Regions from separate parts of the Pseudoalteromonas sp. AWH4_217 genome, predicted to be linked through region 3. Evidence: predicted binding sites of a transcription regulator. Region 3 holds the regulator's gene; each other region holds the start of a gene.

What was found. The regulator sigma-54, encoded in region 3, starts transcription at its own class of promoters, with help from an activator protein. The targets are predictions, from matches to a motif close to GTTGGCACGNNNNTNGNNT.
Region 1: ACXAH1_RS15165 (DUF3192 domain-containing protein) is a predicted target of sigma-54. The motif match lies at 4,285-4,303, and genes of this name have one in related genera.
Region 2: flgJ (flagellar assembly peptidoglycan hydrolase FlgJ) is a predicted target of sigma-54. The motif match lies at 2,022-2,040, and genes of this name have one in related genera.
Region 4: ACXAH1_RS10500 (LruC domain-containing protein) is a predicted target of sigma-54. The motif match lies at 3,421-3,439, and genes of this name have one in related genera.

The regions. Positions count from the first base shown of each region.
Region 1 covers NZ_JBSWYM010000011.1:124,377-129,505, forward strand. The annotation lists gene ACXAH1_RS15155 (PAS domain-containing hybrid sensor histidine kinase/response regulator) at 1-2,927, shown strand, start outside; gene ACXAH1_RS15160 (GGDEF domain-containing response regulator) at 2,932-3,834, shown strand; gene ACXAH1_RS15165 (DUF3192 domain-containing protein) at 3,876-4,238, opposite strand; gene ACXAH1_RS15170 (D-2-hydroxyacid dehydrogenase) at 4,974-5,129, opposite strand, start outside.
Region 2 covers NZ_JBSWYM010000004.1:356,815-361,943, forward strand. The annotation lists gene flgK (flagellar hook-associated protein FlgK) at 1-1,018, opposite strand, end outside; gene flgJ (flagellar assembly peptidoglycan hydrolase FlgJ) at 1,020-1,985, opposite strand; gene ACXAH1_RS06820 (flagellar basal body P-ring protein FlgI) at 2,090-3,184, opposite strand; gene flgH (flagellar basal body L-ring protein FlgH) at 3,196-3,885, opposite strand; gene flgG (flagellar basal-body rod protein FlgG) at 3,901-4,689, opposite strand; gene ACXAH1_RS06835 (flagellar basal body rod protein FlgF) at 4,708-5,129, opposite strand, start outside.
Region 3 covers NZ_JBSWYM010000002.1:30,421-35,549, reverse strand. The annotation lists gene ACXAH1_RS01925 (KpsF/GutQ family sugar-phosphate isomerase) at 1-213, shown strand, start outside; gene kdsC (3-deoxy-manno-octulosonate-8-phosphatase KdsC) at 214-765, shown strand; gene lptC (LPS export ABC transporter periplasmic protein LptC) at 762-1,316, shown strand; gene lptA (lipopolysaccharide transport periplasmic protein LptA) at 1,306-1,845, shown strand; gene lptB (LPS export ABC transporter ATP-binding protein) at 1,842-2,567, shown strand; gene ACXAH1_RS01900 (RNA polymerase factor sigma-54) at 2,612-4,120, shown strand; gene hpf (ribosome hibernation promoting factor) at 4,146-4,433, shown strand; gene ACXAH1_RS01890 (PTS sugar transporter subunit IIA) at 4,436-4,891, shown strand; gene rapZ (RNase adapter RapZ) at 4,904-5,129, shown strand, end outside.
Region 4 covers NZ_JBSWYM010000007.1:143,749-148,877, forward strand. The annotation lists gene ACXAH1_RS10480 (polysaccharide pyruvyl transferase family protein) at 1-99, opposite strand, end outside; gene ACXAH1_RS10485 (sugar transferase) at 346-1,029, opposite strand; gene ACXAH1_RS10490 (WecB/TagA/CpsF family glycosyltransferase) at 1,032-2,291, opposite strand; gene ACXAH1_RS10495 (hypothetical protein) at 2,458-3,207, opposite strand; gene ACXAH1_RS10500 (LruC domain-containing protein) at 3,488-5,110, shown strand; gene ACXAH1_RS10505 (hypothetical protein) at 5,123-5,129, shown strand, end outside.

The DNA.
Region 1 (5,129 bases), on a different contig from region 3:
AAGCAGACCCATCACACAACGATAAGCTTCCCTGGGAAGGTGGTGTACGTTTTAGTTATCAACCCCCGGAACAGCCTTTTACACTGCGTTTTGTTCAGAGTGAAGCAAGCTTTTCTGCGCCGGCGCGATATGAAGCATTACTCGAACTGGGTTTCCTGATCTTGTTTATAGTGTCCACCTTTGTCGCTTATGTATGGCTCAACGCCCAGGTCTTTATTCGCCCCCTTAAGCATTTTGTAAAGTATCTGACCTATCAGGAAAATACTCCACAAGCGACAATGAATTATGCGGTTCCAAAAGACTGGCAGCCATGGTTTATTGAAATCAAACGGGTTGTTACACAAAAGCGCAATGCGTTACAGCAGCTTCAGGAGAACAATTTAAGGCTTGATGAACAGGTTCAGCAGCAGAAGAAAGCACTTTCACGAAGCCTTGAAGCCAAAGAGCGCCAGGCCGCCTTACTTAAAACCGTATTAAATTCAGTGCCTGATCTGGTTTACTATAAGAACATCGATGGTTCTTTTATTGGCTGCAATGAAGCGTTTGAGCGGTTTATTGGAGTCGCTCAGGTTGACTTGGTTGCGCGCGAACATCAGGAAGTGACCAAACGACACCTGGCTTTACTGGACCTGGAGCTGGCAATGAATCGCCAGGGACAAAGCCTGACTGATACTCTGGTACTAGAAGGGAGTAGTTACCTGATCACGGTTTCTCCTTTATACAATGATCTGCGCAAGCGTATCGGCACCTTAGGGGTAGCTCGGGACATCAGTGAACAACAACAGGCGCTGACCGCACTCAGGGCATCGGAGCAAAATTTTAAAGCGGCTATCGAGTATGCGCCAAACGGCGTGATCCTGTTGTCTATTGACCGGCTGGTACTAGAGCTCAATCGGACTGCGCGTAAGTTATTCGACCGGGTAGATATTGGCAGCAGTCTGTACAGTGTGTTTGAAGATGCAGATGTTGAAGCCTTAAATGACGTACTGGATCATTGTTTGCACGAGCGACAGGGAGCCAGTGAACTGAGCCTAGCTCAGCAGGATCCAAAACGCTGGCTGCACCTGAGTGTCTCTTTGGTCTGGGACAAACAGAAAAACCCAAAATACTTCGTAATTCACGTACAAAATGTCACGGCGCTCATTCGTGCCCGGCTTGATGCCGAACGGGCCAATCACGCCAAAAGTCGTTTTATTGCCAATATCAGTCATGAAATCCGTACACCGATTAATGCCATCCTGGGTCTGGTTAGCATTCTTAAACCCGCATTGGACGCAAGGGTGGAGCAGCACAAGCTGGAGCAGATTGAAAGTGCGGCCCAGCAGCTATTGGCGATGCTAAACGATATCCTCAACTTTGCCCGGCTCGAAAGTGGACAAGGTAAATCCAACGACCAGCCGTTTTGTATTGTTGACCTGATTGCCAACCTGAGTAGTTTAATTACACCTTTGAGCAGTGCTAAACAGCTGGAATTTGAGGTAGAGGTTGACCCCTTTATTTGGCCTCGCTTAATTGGCGATGAGGCACGTATTAAACTTGTGTTGATGAACCTGCTGGGGAACGCGGTGAAGTTTACTGAGCATGGCCGGGTAGGCTTGACTATGTCCCTGCAGCAGGACAGCCATGGTCCGGAGCAGGCTGTCAGATTCTGTGTTTGGGACACAGGTCCGGGCATTAGTGAAGAAGACCAGGCTCGTTTATTTGATGCGTTTACTCAGGGGAATGAAAGTAGCTCACGTCCACATGAGGGCATTGGACTCGGGCTGGCGATAGTGAAACAGGTTCTTCAATTACTCGGGGGAGAGGTGACACTCTCGAGTACACCACAAGTAGGCAGCCGGTTTGAGTTTACTTTACGGCTAGAGCGCGCGGCACTGGCAGACAACGACAGTCTTCAATCTCTGTTTCTAATTTTGGAGCGACAGGCTCCTCTCCCTTATCTTGCCCATCAGGGTATACACCAGGGAAGTGAGACGGAATTGAACACTCTCAATACAACCAGCTCTGTTGCCTATCTGGCCTGTGACAACGCAGAACGTGTTCGTATATTGAGTCAGACTGAGTTTGGACGGCAAGTACAGTGGTTGGTGCCTGACACAGACCCCTTTACCGACGCTCTGCCTGCAGAGTCTGATGCCATCAGGTTGTCAGCCCCCGTGTTTTATCAGAGCCTGAGTGTATGTTCACTGGAAAGGTCGGCCACCGCTTTACCAGACACCCATACCTTAACGCCTTTATTGTGTATTGTGGTGGATGATAATCCGGTGAACCTGGATATTAGCAGAACTGTACTGGAGCAGCGTGGGGCAACTGTGATTGCGCTTAGCAATGCTGAGAATATAGTGACCATTTGTCAGAAGCTGCGCCCGGATGTGGTATTGATGGACCTTTATATGCCCAATATTGACGGTTATGAGGCCAGCAGGCAACTGCGACGCCAATTCAACAGCCAGGCACTACCTATCGTAGCGCTGACCGCGAATGCTCATGAACAGGAAAAGCAGCAAGCGCTGGCGACGGGACTCAACGGATTTTTAGTGAAGCCGATCACACCTGCAGATCTATGCCTTGCACTGCTGGAATATGTGCCAGCAGGGGAAGTTGTGTTTGATTATCCGTTTGCGCTGACACAAATGATGAATAAAGACGCGCTGCTACGCACTATGCTCGAAAAGTTTGCTAAGCTTTGTGAAGAGTATATGACGAGTTTGCAGGGTGTTGAAACTGTTACGGAACTGGCGAGTCTGGCACATACCATTAAAGGGTCTGCTGCGGGTCTTGGATTACGTCGCCTGGCAGATCAGGCGCGTCAATGTGAAGCGCTGGCAAAACAAGCGGATGAGGTAGCATCTGAACAGTTATGTGAGCAACTCTATACGGCTGTAGAACAAACTTTGTGTTTTATTTCGTTGTGGCTAAAAGGATAAGAAAATGCACAAATCGGCCCATATTCTGGTGTTAGACCCGGATCCCCTGAACCGGGTGGTACTACAAAATACTCTGGAAGAAACTTACTTTGTGACGCTGAGCTCATCTCAGGAGCAGGCGCTGGGGTTACTGAAAACGAATAGTATCGACCTGATCATCATGGACAATCAACAGCTCGGGGGGGAGACAGAACCTTTTCTGCAAGCGTTGAAAGCAAATGCCGACACCGCACAGTTACCTGTTATTGTGATCTCCGCCAGTGCCAGTTTTTTGGATGAAGCAGACAGCCTTCAGCAAGGCGCGGTCGATTACATTACCAAGCCGTTTAACCCTAACATTGTGAAAGCCAGAGTAAAAATCCACCTCAGCAACAAACAGCGAAACGATCAACTGTCCCAGCAAGTTTTAATTGATAGCATGACATCGTTACCTAATCGCCGTGCACTGAATGAAACGTTGTCAACCTACTGGCGACAGTGTGCGTCGGGTGTGCGGCCTTTAGCGGTGTTTGTGTTGGGGGTCGATCATTTTGAACGTTACAACCAGTTATTTGGTCATGTGAGTGGCGATGAATGCCTCTGTAAAATTGCCCAAGTGGTCTCCGGTTTGATAACCAATATGGATGGATTTACAGCGCGACACGATGGCGGGCGTTTTGTTGCGTTGCTCCGTGATATCAGTGAGGTGGAAGTGCTTGAAGTGTCCGAAGCGATTCACAAAGCGGTGGCTGCGTTAGCCATACGACATCCCGCGTCGCCAACTTGCGCACATGTGACAGTGAGTGTGGGTATTTGTTATACCAAAGCCGATTTTTCCAGAGACCACAACGAGCCGTTAGATCAGGCTGCCATGGCGCTTAATGATGCGCGTGAACGCCAGCAAAAAGCAGTATTGAATGTGGTGTAACGGGTTCAGAGTACAAGACTCTGATCCCGTCAGGGCGCTGTTTACAGCAGGTGTGCCAGAGCAGTGTCACCAAAACCGACCAGTTTATTGTTTTTGAAAAGTAAAGGTGTGCACTCATCTTTTGTAACGACACCGTCGGAGTGTTTGCTGTTGGTTGCAAAGTACAGTATCTGATAAACCGTATCATCTTTAGATACCATATCTGTGAACTCAGGGGTACCCAGTTTGTTCAGCACGTGCTGATACTCAGTGCCCATTTTGAGCTGACTTATTTTTTCGCGATTCTGCTTTTGTTCTTTCTTCCAGCCGTGGTGACCGTTATATTCGCCATCTGTGACTGCAACAACACAGCCAGTCAGTGCGGTTGAACTTAATAGCGCAATTGCAATTAGTAATTTTTTCATCGTTATATCCCAGGCTAAGCCGTCTTTATTTTCTTTGAGTTGTACAGAGCAAAGAGTTTGCCAACTTTTAAATGATTATAAATCAAGTGGTTATGTTTTTAGATAAGGAGGTAACTATTATGAAATGCTATATTTTGAATGAATTAACCAATAGTTGGTTAAAAGCACGAACTTATCACCATACTCCATTCCCACATACACAGACTGTCATCCCGCACTCGATGCGGGAACTACCAACAGGCGACTTGATGCCTAAAAAATGCGCCTGAGCTGAATTCAAATAGTTCCCGGCTCAGAGGCCGGGATGACGGAGTGTGGGCACGCCGATTAGGAGCGGTAATAGATAAAGCGCAAGAGAGCCTGACGACTGAATGCTGCCTTGTAAGCAGCAACTCTCGCATCCAACCCCAGTCATCCCGCACTTGATGCAGGAACTTCCAACAGGCGACGTGGTGACTAAAAATACGCTTACGCTGAATTCAAATAGTTCCCGGCTCGCAGGCCGGGATGACGGCGTGTAGGCATGCCGATTAGGAGCAATGATAGACAGAGCTTAAAGGGGCAGGCGACTCAAGAGTGACACCAATAACACCTATTCCCACATACACAGCCTGTCATCCCGCATTGGATACGGGAACTACTTAGAGGTGACTTATGCGTGACACCCATAGTGATTTACATTAATGATGATTTACACCAATGACACCCATTCCTATATAGCCGTACGCCACTGGGTTACACCAGCCGGTTGTGCTCGCGCCCCTGTAAAAAGCTATCAATATTCTCGGCAATACCCTGGATCAGGCGGGTGATCGACTCCTGGCTGGCCCAGGCCGTGTGCGGGGTAAGCAGCAAGTTATCACCCTGATACCGCACCAGTGGGTTATCAGG
Region 2 (5,129 bases), on a different contig from region 3:
ACTGTGCCGTGCTGGTGTTACTGGCATAGGGATACCCACCGACAGTCGGCAGCTCGAATATATTGCCACCCAGATTACCGTCTAAGTCCATCCCCAATTGGTTTTGCTGATTAAAAGCATCGGCCAGTGACAAGCCAATCTGGCCCAGCTGAGTCTGAGCCGGTACCAGAATGTCATCACGAAAAGCCATCAGCCCGCCGATTTTGCCTCGCAGCGTCGTATGATCTACTTCAAGTGCGACGGCTGAACCATCTTTGACATCAAGTGTCAGTGTTTTATGATTGGGATCGGGATCGCCATCCATCGAAAAAAGACTAAAGCTGCCATTCTCCATCACCAGAGACTGTCCTGAACCCAGAAAAACCAATTTCTCACCATTGGCTCCATCTAAGGTCTCTATGTCCACCAGCTCGGCTAAATCTCTGATGGCCTGATCGCGTTGGTTAAGCAACGAGCTGCCACTGCCATCACTGTTATTACCATTCAGTGCAGCAACCTGACCATTCATATCGCTGATCTTCTGAATGAGATTGTTGGCTTCATCAGAGTAGATAGACAATTGCTCGTTAACGATATTGCTCTGATCAAACACAATACCGGATAATCGATCCATCTGATCGATCAAGTTCTGGGCATCAGTCAAAAACAGAGAGCGCGCAACCGTTGAGGAGGGCAAGTTCATCGCCTCCTGCATATTATTGAACAGGGAGTTAATACTTTGATTCAGATTATTTGATTCTTCACCAAACAAGGTATCAACCCGGGTGGCTTCGGTCACAAACTGCTCATAGTAAGCCTGACTCGATAAATCTCGATTGAGCTGTTTCTGGGCAAACTCATTGAGCAAACGTACCGTTTCACCACGGCCTACCTGATTGTTAATCATGGTAGTATGCTCTGTCCGCTCGCGAACGTAGCCTTTGGTATTCAGGTTTGCGATATTTTTACTGGTGGTCTGAAGCAGCTCAGAGCTGGCTCTGACTCCCGACGTACCAATATTCATAAGATTAAAGGACATCTTAATTTACTCCCTGATGCACTGACGCTGACAACATGGACTGAAACTCTCCTCTGCCCAACACACGTTTAATTTTCTCTGCATAATTTGGATCTGTTGCGTATCCGGCCTGTTGCAGTGCATCCAGATATTGCTCCGGATTGTCTGTCTTATTCAAGGCGTCCTGATACCTGGGATTTGACTGCAGGAAATCGACATAGTCATTGATGCTATCTTTGAGCGAATCATAGGCTCTGAAGTTAGCTTGTTTTTTCACCGGCAAACCTTGTTCAAACTCCAGTGTCATTTTACTGGCGCTGTCACCCTGCCACCGCTTATCTGCTTTGATGTTAAAAAGGTTGAAGCTGCTTTCTCCATCCTGGCGCGCGATAATGTGTTTGCCCCACCCAGTTTCCAGCGCAGCCTGTGCAACCATGACTGCTGGATTAAGCCCAATCTTCTCTGCCGCAGATTTGGCATAGCCCCACAACTGGCTAACGAAAGACTCAGGATCATCAAAGCGCACTTCACCGTCCGCCTTTTCCCGGACCTCAGTTGGCTCATCCTGAATTGGTTTATTAGCTTCACCATTAGCTATTCGGTCACTCTGTAACTCTGCGCCGGTACGCAGCACCGAACCTGGCATGTACCCGTCGCGATTCGGTGACAATTGCTGCACAATAAGATCAGCAAGACCCAGACTGCCCTCGCTCGAAAGCTGCATAGACATCTGTTGATCATGCATATCACGATAGAATTTGACGCTGCTCGAGTTGAATGGGCTATCTTTGTCTTCCAGCACTTCATTCGCCTTACGCATGCTGGACAACATCATTTGCGTGAAAATAGATTCGAATTGCTGAGCCGCTTTGCGCAACGCTTCCTCAGAGGCATCGGCATCTCCGGTACTTTTCAGCGCGTCCTGTCTTAACGAGTTCAAATCGGTTAAGTCATAGAAACTTTGGTTGCGAGTCGGATCAGTATTCATTGCTCAAAATCACATCAATATACATAACCAATTACAATGCAATTATTGAGCCAATAAAAAAAGCCCCGTGAAACGGGGCTAACTGTTTGATTATAAAAGAAGCGTTAAATGACGACTAATTGACCATGTATCGCGCCAGCTTCTTTTAGCGCTTCCAGTATCGCCATCAAATCGCCAGGCGCGGCGCCGACTGCATTGATAGCTCGCACCAAATCATCCAGGCTTGAACCAGGGTCAAATACGAAGGCACGAGAATCATCTTGGTCAACATCGACAATGCTTTGACGCGTAACAACCGTTTCTCCCTCAGACAAAGGCTGTGGCTGAGATACGTTCACCTGCTCTGCAATGGTCACGGTCAAACCGCCATGAGTGATGGCCGCTGGCTGCAGTTTCACTTCTTTACCAATGACGATAGTACCGGTACGCGAGTTAACGATAATCTTGGCGGAAGTATCTGCTGGGGTGAACTCTAAATTCTCCAGGGTCGATAAATAAGCAACACGTTGTGATGGATCGCGCGGTGCTATAACACGTACAGATGCCGCATCCATAGCCTGCGCACTTTGCGGGCCAACAAGATCATTAATGGTGTCCGCCAGACGTTTCGCCGTAGTGAAATCTGGACGGTTTAGATTAAAAGTGATGTGGTCGCCCTGCGTAAACGGACTTCTGACTGCACGCTCAACGGTCCCGCCATTTGGAATTCGTCCTACCGTTGGCGTATTGATGACCACGCGGCTCCCGTCTAACCCCTCTGCACCCAGGCCTCCTACAATCATACTGCCCTGAGCAATGGCATAGACATTACCATCAACCCCTTTAAGAAAAGTCTGTAACAACGTTCCGCCGCGCAAGCTCCCTGCACTACCTATGGAGGACACGGTAACGTCAATTGTTTGACCAGGCTTTACAAACGCCGGTAGCTCAGCATGGACGGCGACCGCCGCGACATTTTTAATTTTAGGCTTGAGGTTGGCAGGCATGGTAATACCGAAGCTATTCAGCATGCCTTTAAAGCTTTGTTCGGTAAAGCGCGTTTGTTCACCTGTTCCCGGCAGACCCACGACCAGACCATAGCCAACCAGCTGGTTTGAACGTACGCCCTCAACCATAGTCACATCTTTGATCCGCTCTGCATGTACAAACTGGCTTGTAACAAGTGACACGGCCAGAACAAGCATGTTGAATAATCTCATCGTCTTTTACCTCAAAATGGCATGATGGCGCTCATGAAGAACTTAGTCAGCCAGCCAGCACTTTGTACTTCCTGGGTATCGCCTTTACCTGAATACTGAATACGCGCGTTGGCGATGCGATTTGACTCTACCGTATTATCAGCATTGACATCTTGCGGCCTGACCAGGCCCTCAAGGCGGATAAATTCCTCACCTGTATTCAGAGTTAGCCACTTTTCACCTCGGATCACTAAGTTACCATTGGGTAAAACCCGCATCACATTGACAGAAATATTACCTATCAGACTATTTGACTGGTTGGCCTGCGCGTCACCTTGAAAGGACGAGTTTGAGCCAGCATCCAACTGAATACTTTTGCTTCCCCAGTTGACTGCTGCGCCCCCTAATCCCAATATAGGATCGATATCAACTTCGCTGTCTTTATCCAGCTTGGAGTTCGCGGCTTTTGACGCCTGAGTTGATTCTCGCAACACCACCGTGATGATATCTCCGGTGCGAAGCGCCTTTTTATCCGAGTACAAATCGTTGGCATAAGCATTGAACAGTGAACCTGTTGGTACGACTGGCGCCGCTTCAGCTTCTGGATACATGGGGGCGTAGTAAGGATCGTCCCGCTTAACATCTTTATTCTGCGTTGTTGTACAACCACTCAGTGCTATACAGCCTGCCGCTATCAGGCCAAGTGTAGTTAACTTGTCCATACTACCCCCAATCAATTAAAGCTGTTGATTAATGTAACTAAGCATCTCATCGACCGACTTGATCACTTTAGAGTTCATTTCGTAAACTCGCTGTGTTTCTATCAGATTGACCAGTTCTTCAGTTACGTTAACGTTAGATGTTTCCAGTGCCCCCTGCACAATTGAGCCAAGACCTTCAACGCCTGGGTTGCCTTGTACCGGCGCACCACTAACCGCCGTTTCGGTGTAAAGGTTTTGGCCAATCGGCTCAAGGCCAGACGGATTGATGAAGTCGCTAATCACTAGCTGGCCAATAACTGTATTAGCCGCTTCCCCCTGAATACTGACAGACACTTCCCCATCCTGAGAGATGGTGATGGAATTGGCATTATCCGGCACATTCATTTCCGGCTGTAGCGGGAAACCTGCACCAGAGGTCACGATACGACCTTCTTCATCGGTGGTGAACTGGCCATTACGCGTGTATGCGATTGTGCCGTCTGGCATCTGAATTTCAAAGAATCCTGGTCCCTGAACCATCCAGTCCAGTGAGTTCTCTGTGCTCAGCATATTGCCTTGCGAAAAGTTCTTCTGGTTGGCAACCACCTTTGCACCGGCACCTAGCATCAAACCTGATGGCAGTTCAGTATCCTGAGAGGAGCGCCCACCAGGTTGGTTAATATTCTGATAGAGTAAGTCTTCAAATATCGCGCGGCTCTTTTTGTAGCCAACCGTGCTAGCATTCGCCAGGTTATTTGAAATAACTGATATATCAGTCTGCTGGGCATCTAAGCCGGTTTTACTGATCCATAATGCTGGGTTCATAATCTTTACCTCACTCTCTTAAACGATACGCAGGAGCGAAGTGTGTCGCTCATCAATTTCTTCAGCTGTTTTCATCAGTTTCATCTGCATTTCAAACTGGCGCTGAAGGTTTACCATATCCACCATCTCGTGAACTGGGTTTACATTAGACATTTCCAGATAGCCACTCATAACCTTGGCGGTAGGGGATATTTCACAAAATCCACACACCCCATCTTCCAGTAGCTCTTCTTTTGGTCTGAACAAACCGTCATTGCCTTTTTCAAGTTTGCTATTGTCTGCGCTGATAATCTTTAACCGGTCGACCACTTCCAAAAAGTTGGCCGGCGCTCCCTGGGGCCTGACCTGAATGGAACCATCGTCACTGAACACCACCTTTTCTACCGGTAAAGGTAAAATGATGGGACCACCTTCGCCAATAATTTGACGACCATGGCTGG
Region 3 (5,129 bases):
CGAATTATTGAACAACGACTCGATTTGCACAACACTTTAATTGAGTCTGTGATGACGAAACACTGTACCACAGTGACACAGGATATGCTGGCCGCAGAAGCATTGCATATCATGGAGAAAAAACGCATCAATGGTCTCATTGTTATTGATGCACAAGGTTGCCCAATCGGCGCGTTAAATATGCAGGATTTACTGCGAGCAGGAGTTTTATAAATGCTGTTTTCTGATCTTTACCAGCCCATTGACGACACCATTGTCCGTAAAGCACAAGCAATTAAACTACTGATCTGCGACATCGATGGGGTGTTTTCCGATGGCCGTATCTATCTGGGTAACCAAGGGGAAGAGCTAAAGGCATTTAATACCAAAGACGGTTTTGGCATCAAAGCACTGATCAACGCTGGCGTTGAAGTCGCAGTGATCACGGGCCGCCATTCACAGATAGTTAAGCAACGTATGACTAGCCTCAACGTTAAACATATCTATCAGGGGATGGAAGACAAGTTGCAAGGCTATGCTGAGCTGAAAGACAAGCTGCAACTTGCAGATCATGAAGTCGCATATATTGGTGATGACGCACCGGATTTACCCGTGATGCTCAAAGTCGGTTTATCTGTTGCAGTGAATGACGCACACCCAATGGTCATCCGCCAGGCGGACTATACCACCCTGCTACCTGGCGGCTATGGTGCTGTGCGTGAACTGACCGACTTGCTATTACTGTGCCAGGATAAATCCCTGGGATATGAAGGCAGCAGTATATGACCGTGCTCCGCGTCCTGTTGCTCATTGTATTCAGTCTGACGATGCTTTGGCTGTGGTATCCTTATTTAACCCAGTCAGGACAAACAGCGCCAAAGTCTGAAGAAGTATTAGCCAAACCTGATTATGTTGCTCTCGACCTTAAGCAGACTAATTATGCTGAGAATGGCCAGCTGAGCTATCAGATCACCGCAGATAGAATGGAGCTCTATCAGGAGCTTGGCTTCAGCCACTTTACAGCACCTATTTTTACGCTTCATAACGATCAGCAAAACTGGCAACTAAAGGCCAATGAAGCCACATTATATGGTAATAACACACTCATATTAGAAGGCCAGGTACAAGCTACAAATCTGACCGACAACGCAATGATAAAGCACATCAATGCGGATCATGTGCAAGTCGATATTAGCGAAAAGCATATGCGTTCCGAACACCCTGTTGAAATTACCGGGCCTAACTTAACCATTTCGGGCAAGGGGTTGGTTGCCGATCTCAATACCGAAATCATTGAACTCATCAACCACACTAAAACGATTTATTATGAGCAATAAATTAACTTATTCCCTGATCCTACTGTGTACATTAAGTGCATTTCAACCCAGCGCTTATGCAGAAGAAAAGGTAGTCGATCAGGTCATTATCAGCTCGGGTACTCAGCTGGCACAATTACAAACCAACATTGGCGTATTCGAAGAAAACGTTGAAATCATCCATGGCGACAGGACAATTTTGGCAGATCGCCTTGAGGTCCACCGCAGAGAAGAGCTGGGAAAAAACAAACAACTACTGGTCGCTACAGGTAACCCGGCGGTATTTCAGGAGCGCCAGGCTGATGGTTCGTTACTAAAAGCAACCGCCAAAGAAGTGCGTTATGACGTGGCAAATCGTATGCTGACCATCAAAGGAGGTGCAGAAATAAGCCAGGCAGGCCAGAAAATCAGCGCACAAACCATAGTCTATGATATGGAGAAAAAGCTGATCAGCGCACAACGGGGTGAACAAGAGAAAAATCGTGTAAGAACCATTCTTTTGCCCGAAAAAGAGAGCAGTAAGAATGCACAAAAGAAGGGTAATCCGTGAGTAAGTTAACAGCAACTGCCCTGGCCAAGAGCTACAAGGGCAGACAAGTTGTCAAAAACGTTGAATTGAGCGTTGAGGCAGGCAGCATTGTTGGCCTGCTTGGCCCTAATGGTGCGGGTAAAACCACGACTTTCTATATGATCGTAGGTTTAGTGCCGAGTGACAAAGGCAGCATTCATATTGATGATCAAGATATCACTTTACTCCCAATGCACAGCCGAGCACGCCTGGGCATAGGTTATTTGCCACAAGAATCCTCGATTTTCCGTAAACTCACAGTGTATCAAAATCTGATGGCGATTCTGGAAACCCGAAAAGCACTCAGTAAAGAGCAAAGAGAAGTTATCCTCAACGAGTTATTAGATGAGTTTAATATTCAGCATATCCGTGACAGCCAGGGCATGGCATTGTCGGGCGGTGAACGGCGTCGGGTAGAAATTGCACGCGCGCTTGCGGCAGATCCAAAATTTATCTTATTGGATGAGCCTTTCGCTGGTGTTGATCCCATTTCAGTGTTAGATATAAAGAAAATTATTGAACACCTAAAAAACCGCGGTATCGGCGTATTGATTACAGACCACAATGTGCGTGAAACGCTGGACGTCTGTGAGAAAGCTTATATAGTGTCACATGGTGAACTGATAGCAGCAGGCACCCCGGAGCATGTTCTGGCCGATCAAACCGTGCGGGATGTCTACCTAGGTGAGCAATTCAGGCTATAGTTATAAGATTAGAAGTAAATAACAAAAAGGATTGTTAGAGATACATGAGGCAATCGCTACAGCTGCGCATGGGGCAGCAACTGACAATGACACCACAGCTGCAACAGGCTATTCGTCTGTTACAGTTGAGTACGCTAGATCTCCAACAAGAAATCCAAGAAGCGCTTGATAGCAATCCTTTGTTGGAAGTGGAAGAGGGTGAGTCTGAATCACACGATAATGAAACACAGTCCAAATCGGATACTGAGTTAGATCAACACGCAACCAATGATAGTGACAGCTTTGAGGACTCGGCTGTCAGTGACTATGAGCAAGACAGCGACGCTGCATTAAACAAAGACACCGTCAGTGACGATCTGGCAATGGACGTCACCTGGGATGAGTACATCAGTGCCGCCCCGGCAAGCAGCTCTGGCCCTATGCCAGAAGATGAAACCATCTATCAGGGAAAAACCTCTGAGACGCTGCAAGAATACATGATGTGGCAACTGGAGCTCACTCCCTTTAGCCCAACTGACAGAGCCATTGCTCTGGCAATCGTCGAAGCCGTTGACGACGCTGGTTTATTGACTATCAGCTGCGAAGACATTGTTGAGAGTATGAATCAGGACAATGACGACGAACAAATCGAATTGGATGAAGTCGAAGCCGTACTGAAACGTGTTCAATTATTTGATCCCGTTGGTATTGCAGCCCGCAGCTTGCAGGAATGTTTGTGTATCCAGCTCAATCAGTTTGATCCAGCCACTCCGTGGTTAACCCAAACCAAAGAGATTCTGACGGAACATATCGATCTACTCGCAAGTCGTGACTACCGAACTTTGATGAAAAAGACTAAGCTCAAAGAAGCTGAGCTTAAAGAAGTCATGACCCTGATCCACAGCCTTAACCCCAAGCCTGCCGCCAGTATAGTGCAAGAAGAAGCAGACTATGTGATACCGGATGTCTCGGTGAAAAAAGTGAAAGGCCGCTGGGTTGTTGAACTCAACCCGGACTCTATGCCGAAGATAAGAGTAAACGATCACTATGCCGCTATGTCCCGTTCAGTCAAGTCGAGCACCGACAGTCAGTTTATCCGCTCGCACTTGCAAGAGGCAAAATGGTTTATTAAAAGTCTCGAAAGCCGCAATGAAACTTTATTGAAAGTTACCAATTGCATTGTGCAACAACAACAGGCATTCTTTGAACATGGCCCCGAGGCGATGAAACCTATGGTACTCAATGATGTGGCCGAAATGGTCGACATGCATGAGTCCACAATTTCACGTGTAACAACGCAAAAGTATATGCACACGCCTCGCGGTATTTATGAGTTGAAGTATTTCTTCTCAAGCCATGTCAGCACTGAAAACGGAGGAGAATGCTCTTCGACTGCAATCAGAGCATTGATCAAAAAGCTAATTGCCGCAGAAAATACAGCTAAGCCATTAAGTGACAGCAAAATCGCGGATGTATTGGCAGATCAAGGGATCAAAGTGGCTAGACGTACAATTGCCAAATACCGAGAGTCTTTGGCTATCCCACCGTCGAATCAGCGTAAAAGCTTGATTTAGACGTAACTACAGAAGGAAAATGCTTATGCAACTAAATTTAACTGGTCGACATGTAGAAATCACCGATTCGTTAAGAGACTATGTAACAAACAAGTTTGCGAAGCTAGAAAGGCACTTTGATCACATCAACAATGTGCATGTAATCCTAGATGTCGAAAAGCTCATCCAAAAAGCAGAAGCCACATTACATGTGAACGGAGGGGAGATTTTCGCCTCGACCGAACACCGGGATATGTATGCCGCAATAGACGGACTCATCGATAAGCTTGATCGTCAGGTGATCAAGCACAAAGAGAAGCTAACTCGACACTAATCATGAAACTAAGCTCATTGATTTCACAGGACTGCAGCAAAGCTGCGGTCCTTTTTAATAGCAAAAAACGTATTTTAGAATACATCAGCGAGTTGGCACATAGTCAGCTGCCAGACAGCAATGCCCATGAAATTCTGGATTCACTTCTCAGTAGAGAAAAACTTGGCAGTACAGGTATCGGCAAAGGGATTGCACTCCCCCACGGCCGCCTTCCGGGGATCGATAAAGTCGTCGCTATGCTCCTCGTTAATCAACAAGGTATTGCTTTTGACGCCATCGACAATCAACCCGTCGACATTTTTGTGGCACTCATCGTACCTGAAGGAGAAAATCAACAACATTTGCAGACCTTGGCAACAATCGCTGATAAACTTAAAAACAAGGTGTTTTGTAAACGTATCAGACAAGCTCACGATGATCAGGAGTTATTCTCGATAATTGAAGAGTTTGACAACTAACGGAGAGTTTTTGTGCAGCTAATTATTGTCAGTGGTCGTTCTGGCTCGGGAAAATCGGTCGCTTTGCGTGTACTGGAAGACCTTGGTTACTACTGCGCCGATAATATCCCTGTTAACCTTCTGCCCGCGTTAGTGCGCAGTGTATCCGACAGCTACGATAAAATTGCCGTCAGTATTGATGTGCGCAACCTGCCAAAAGATCAGCAAGAACTCGACGATATTCTGGAGTATTTACCAG
Region 4 (5,129 bases), on a different contig from region 3:
ACGCCGGGCGCCCATCGCCGCTGCCAGCATAAGCGCATCGTCACCGCTGTTACGCATGCCATAGTAGCCGACAATATAAGCTTTGTTTTTTGCTGTCATTGTGCTGCCTCGCTAAGTTAAGATACTAAGTGACTGCAGCTCTCATGCCAAAATTTAAGCCATTGTTTTTAAATGCATTTCATTGTTTTTCCACGTTCATACAAATGCTAATTTGCAAAAGGCGACGCGTTGTCACACTGCAATTATCAAAATAGAAATGAGTTTATAAAAAAGAAAAACCACCGACTGAGCGGTGGTTTTATGGGAAATGACAAATCGGGTTCAAGATAGTAGCTCCTGCTGAGTTTAATAAGCGCCTTTGGCACCAATAACACACGGAATGGTCTTGAGCAAAATGCTCACATCATTCAGCGCGCTTTGCTCCATAATATATTGCTTGTCCAGCTGAACCTGTTGCGCAAATGTGGTATCGGCACGACCAGTCACCTGCCACAAGCCAGTCAGACCCTGTTCACTGTTCAAGCGTCCTAACTCATGCTGTTTGTAAGCATGCACCTCTTTTTCCAGCGCCGGACGCGGGCCAATCAACAGCATGTCGCCACGCACCACATTCATCAGCTGGGGTAGCTCATCAATTGAGTACTTACGGATAAATGCGCCAATGCGGGTAATGCGTGGGTCATTACGATACTTAGCACAGACCCCTTCACGGTCGCTTTGAGCCGGATCAGGGTTACGGAAACGCGGATCTTCCGGCATATACATAGAGCGAAACTTATACATAGTGAAGCGACGACCCAGCTTACCCACCCGGACCTGCTTGTACACACAGGGACCCTGACTTTCCAGTTTGATTAACGCTATCAGAACCAGCAGAAACGGGCTGAGCAGCAGTAATCCGGTTATCGCAGCCAGGCGCTGTAAGCAGGCCGGAATACCATGGTGACGACCATCCAGTTTAACCTGCGCAGATGCAGACGGAGTTACTGGAGTGAACTGAGTTGCTGTGGTTTTTTTGATGCTATACATGATTAAAATCCTCGCAAAGCTTGTTGTAAAACGTAAACACGGAATAGAAAAATCGGGTTACCTAGCACATAGCGGTTAAATTTAGCTCTGGGTTCCTGGATCAGGCGCCAGATCCACTCAAGACCCAGCTCTCTCATCCACATTGGCGCACGCGCTATATTGCCAGAGAAAAAATCGAACAATCCGCCCACAGCCAGTGCACACTGTGCCTGGAGTTTATGCTTGTTGTTATCTATCCAGATTTCCTGACGAGGCGACCCCAGCGCCACCAGCACTATGTCGGCGCCGCTTTGATTAATGGTGTTGCAGACTTGCTCGTCATCATCGAAATAACCATGATGAACACCGGCAATGTGCAATCCGGGATACTGCTGACGTAAATTGCTGGCCGCCTGCTCGGCAACACCCGGTTGTGCACCCAGCAGAAATAAAGAACGCTTGCGCTCAACGGCGGCTTTGCAAAGCGCCGGCAGCATGTCTGTGCCGTTATTGTTATCGGCCAGGCCCATTCCTGCCTGACGCGCCGCGATACGCATGCCTGACCCGTCGATAAAGTTGCGGTCGCTGCTCTGTAGCGCCTGATAAAGACGGGCATTCGCCGCCGACAAATTAACTGAGTTGACGTTGATGTAATAGGCCGCTCGGCATGCAGACTGTAACGGTTGCTGCTGGGCCCCCTGAACAATCCAGTCGACCGCCGTTTGCATGCGTGTATTACTGAACGGGATGCCAAATAGTTTGCTGTGTGATGGCATGGGTGCAGACTTGCGATACAAGCACAGGCACAGCATCACCTTGATAACCAAACAGGTATCAGCAAGCACACTCTGATCTCTTTGCTGCTGCAGCAACGCTAAAGGCGCTTTAACACTGAGCCCGGTCAAACTATACAGCCACAGGCTGTCGAAAAGGCCTGGTCTGCTGCAGGGGGAATGGAAACGCCTGATCACAGGAATACTCACACCGTCGCGTACTAACGGGTTGCCAACAAAGCGTATCGTGCCACCCAGCACATTTAAAATGGCAGCGCTGCGTTTAAACAGCCCTGCCTGCCAGCAATATAAACGCACTGGCTGCGCGCTGATGTCAATCCAGGTCAGGCGTTTTAGCGGCGCTTTGAACCACAGTAAAGCCAGCACACAATTAACAGAGAACACGGGCAATAATGCTGCAATCAATATCAGGGCAACACAAAAACGCAATGCTTTACGTACTGTGGCCTCGCCTGATTCTGGTGATGATGTAGTGAGATTAAATGACATCGCGTCCTCCGGTGCTTATCTGTTCACGACAAGAATATAGCGAGGACCATGCCAAATTTTAAATGCCTGATTACAAATGAGTTTGTTGGTTTTCAGTGTTTTTTTAAGAAGCAAAAGTGCGTTGCATTTTGGGAATTTTTTTATTTTGAGAAGCGCCGTGCGGCGCTCAGACAGAGGGAAAATAACGCGGATATAGCTGCTGAATTTGCGCCAGAGTTGCAGGAATACGCAGCTGAACTACACCCAGCTTGCCTGCCTGCTGATCAGGTCGGGACAGACTATAGCCCAACAACAGACGTGAACATTTAAAAATAAGAGTGTGGAAACACTTATCCAGCCAGGAGCATTTCAGCGGTCCATAGTTAAAGTGGCGGATGTAGTCAGTCAGCTCTGCGTCATAGGTGTTGTTCCAGCGCCGGTCCAGCTCCGCCACCCCGTCACAGTTGTTGGCATAATGGATCACATGGCCATTTTCACCCCAGCCTATTCCTTGCGACTCAGCCACAGGCTGAGTCATGGCCGCAATCAGGGTGTCGAGCCACTCAATTGCCCGGGCACAGTTGCGCATCAGCATCACCCCGGAATTAAACGCGCCACTGTAGCCTCTTGCCAGGTGTAAAAAGGTGTCTTCGTCGTATAATGTTTCTAGTGCTGGGCACGTCGTCTGAATACAGGCATCAGCATCCACAAACAGGACCTGTTTATAGCCAGAAAGCAGTGCGGCCTTGAGCAAGAATAATTTGAGCCAGCAGCACTCCGCCCCCAGCCTGTTAAACCAGGGACGTGTAACCACCACATAGTCGTACCCCATACGCCTGGCGTAGCGGCGCTGGCTGTTTAGATAACGTCGGTAACGCCACTGGTAACCATTCAGGGCAACACTAAACACCAAAGTGTGTGATCGATTAACGCTCATACTCACCTCCTTTATCGTTTTCCCTGCTCAAGCAAGTATTGCACCGATCGCAAAAAACAGCACATTAAACACAATTTCTCACTACTTGCCCGGGTGGCTTTCAAAAATGGCTGGCTATTTTTTGTTTGCAAAGCGCAATGCAGTGCAATTTGCGAAAAAAGCGCTTCCCGTTCAAATCAAAAACATAACCCACTGATTATAGGAGCATTATTTTTTGGCATGCTTCGTGAAATGGTCCTTACAGAATCAATCTACACCCTTTTCATTTGGAGCGACGATTATGAAACGATTTAACCTGCTGTATCCCTTACTGGCCTCAGGGCTTCTCTCTTTCACCGCCGGCGCAGTCCAACAAGTTGATGGTCAGTATGTCTGGCAATTCCAGTCTGGACAGGCGTGGCCCGGTGGCTACAACCAGTCCACGGGTAAGCCAGATTCGCTGATTTACACACGCGACCAGTACAACCCGGCGTTTTTCCAGCGTATCCAAAATGCGCTGCCAGAGGCCAGAGTAAACGAAGCCTTTATCACAGGCGATGAAGGCTCGACCATTCACCTGAGTGAAGACGCCGAGGTATTTGTTACCTTTATTCACGAAGGCGCAGGCTACAAAAACTCTTTTGGCTATTTCACCTTTGATCCGCAAAATCCGCCTCAAACCCCAGAGGAAGTGCAGGAAACCATTGTCTTTCCCAACCTCAGTTATCCGCACCTGACTAACGGCCACCGCGTAAGCATAGGTGAGTTCCCGGCAGGCACCAGTATCGGCTTCTTTATCGCTGCGAACGGCTTTTGGTACTACACCGGCGTAAAACCTTTTAAAACTCCCTACTATTATTCGTTGTCTGACCTTAACCCGGAAAGCGACGAAACCCTGCGCCAGCATTGCGTACTGTTACTGGATGAAGAACAACAGGAAGTGGTAATCGGGTTTGAAGATTTACCACGTACCTGGGGCGATAACGATTTCAACGATGCGGTTTTCAGTGTTAAAAGCTCCCCGGCCTCTGCGATTTCGTCCCTTAACCTGACCGTTATGCCAGAGCAAAACGACAGCGATGCGGATGGCATCGAAGACGAACAGGATGAGTTTCCCAACGACTTTAATCGTGCGTACAGCCAGTACTTTCCCAGCGCACAAGGCGTAACAACACTGGCATTTGAAGATAACTGGCCCGCACGCGGCGACCACGACATGAACGATTTGGTCGTCAAACAACGTATCCGAATGACCTACAATGCCGACAATCAAATCAGCGGCTTTATCATCAACGGCTGGATCACTGCGCGCGGCGCAGCTTATCAGAATGGCTTTGGGCTTCGTCTGATGAACAGCGATCCGGCGCTCGTAAAACAAGCGACCTTGACCATAAATGGCCAAAGCTATGACAAACTTGCTGAAGACGGGCAAAGTAATGCGGTTTTATCGCTGTGGAGTAACGCCCATGTATTCACTAACACAGGTCAATCTGGCCAGTGCCAGCACTTTAATACCGTGATGACCTGTGACTATTTTGAGCCCGTGCCTTACACCTTCGATGTCAGCTTTGAACAAGGTCTGGATACGCTCAGTGTGAATGACTTCGATTTCTTCTTGTACCGCACACAAGACCGTTCTCTGGAAATTCATCTGGCGGATTACCCACCGACAGACAAGTTTGATACCAGTCGCTTTGGCAATGCGGACGACACATCCAGTGCGCAGTCGGGACGCTATTTCAGAACGGCCGAGAACCTGCCATGGGCACTGATGATCAGTAATGACTGGCATTACCCCAGAGAGTATCTCGATGTGATTTGGGCGTATCCCGCTTATGAAACCTGGGTAGAAAGCAACGGCGAACACGCTCAGGACTGGTTTATGACCAACGAACGCACCACCCATACTTTCAGCGCACACTAAGAGGATACGATCATGAATA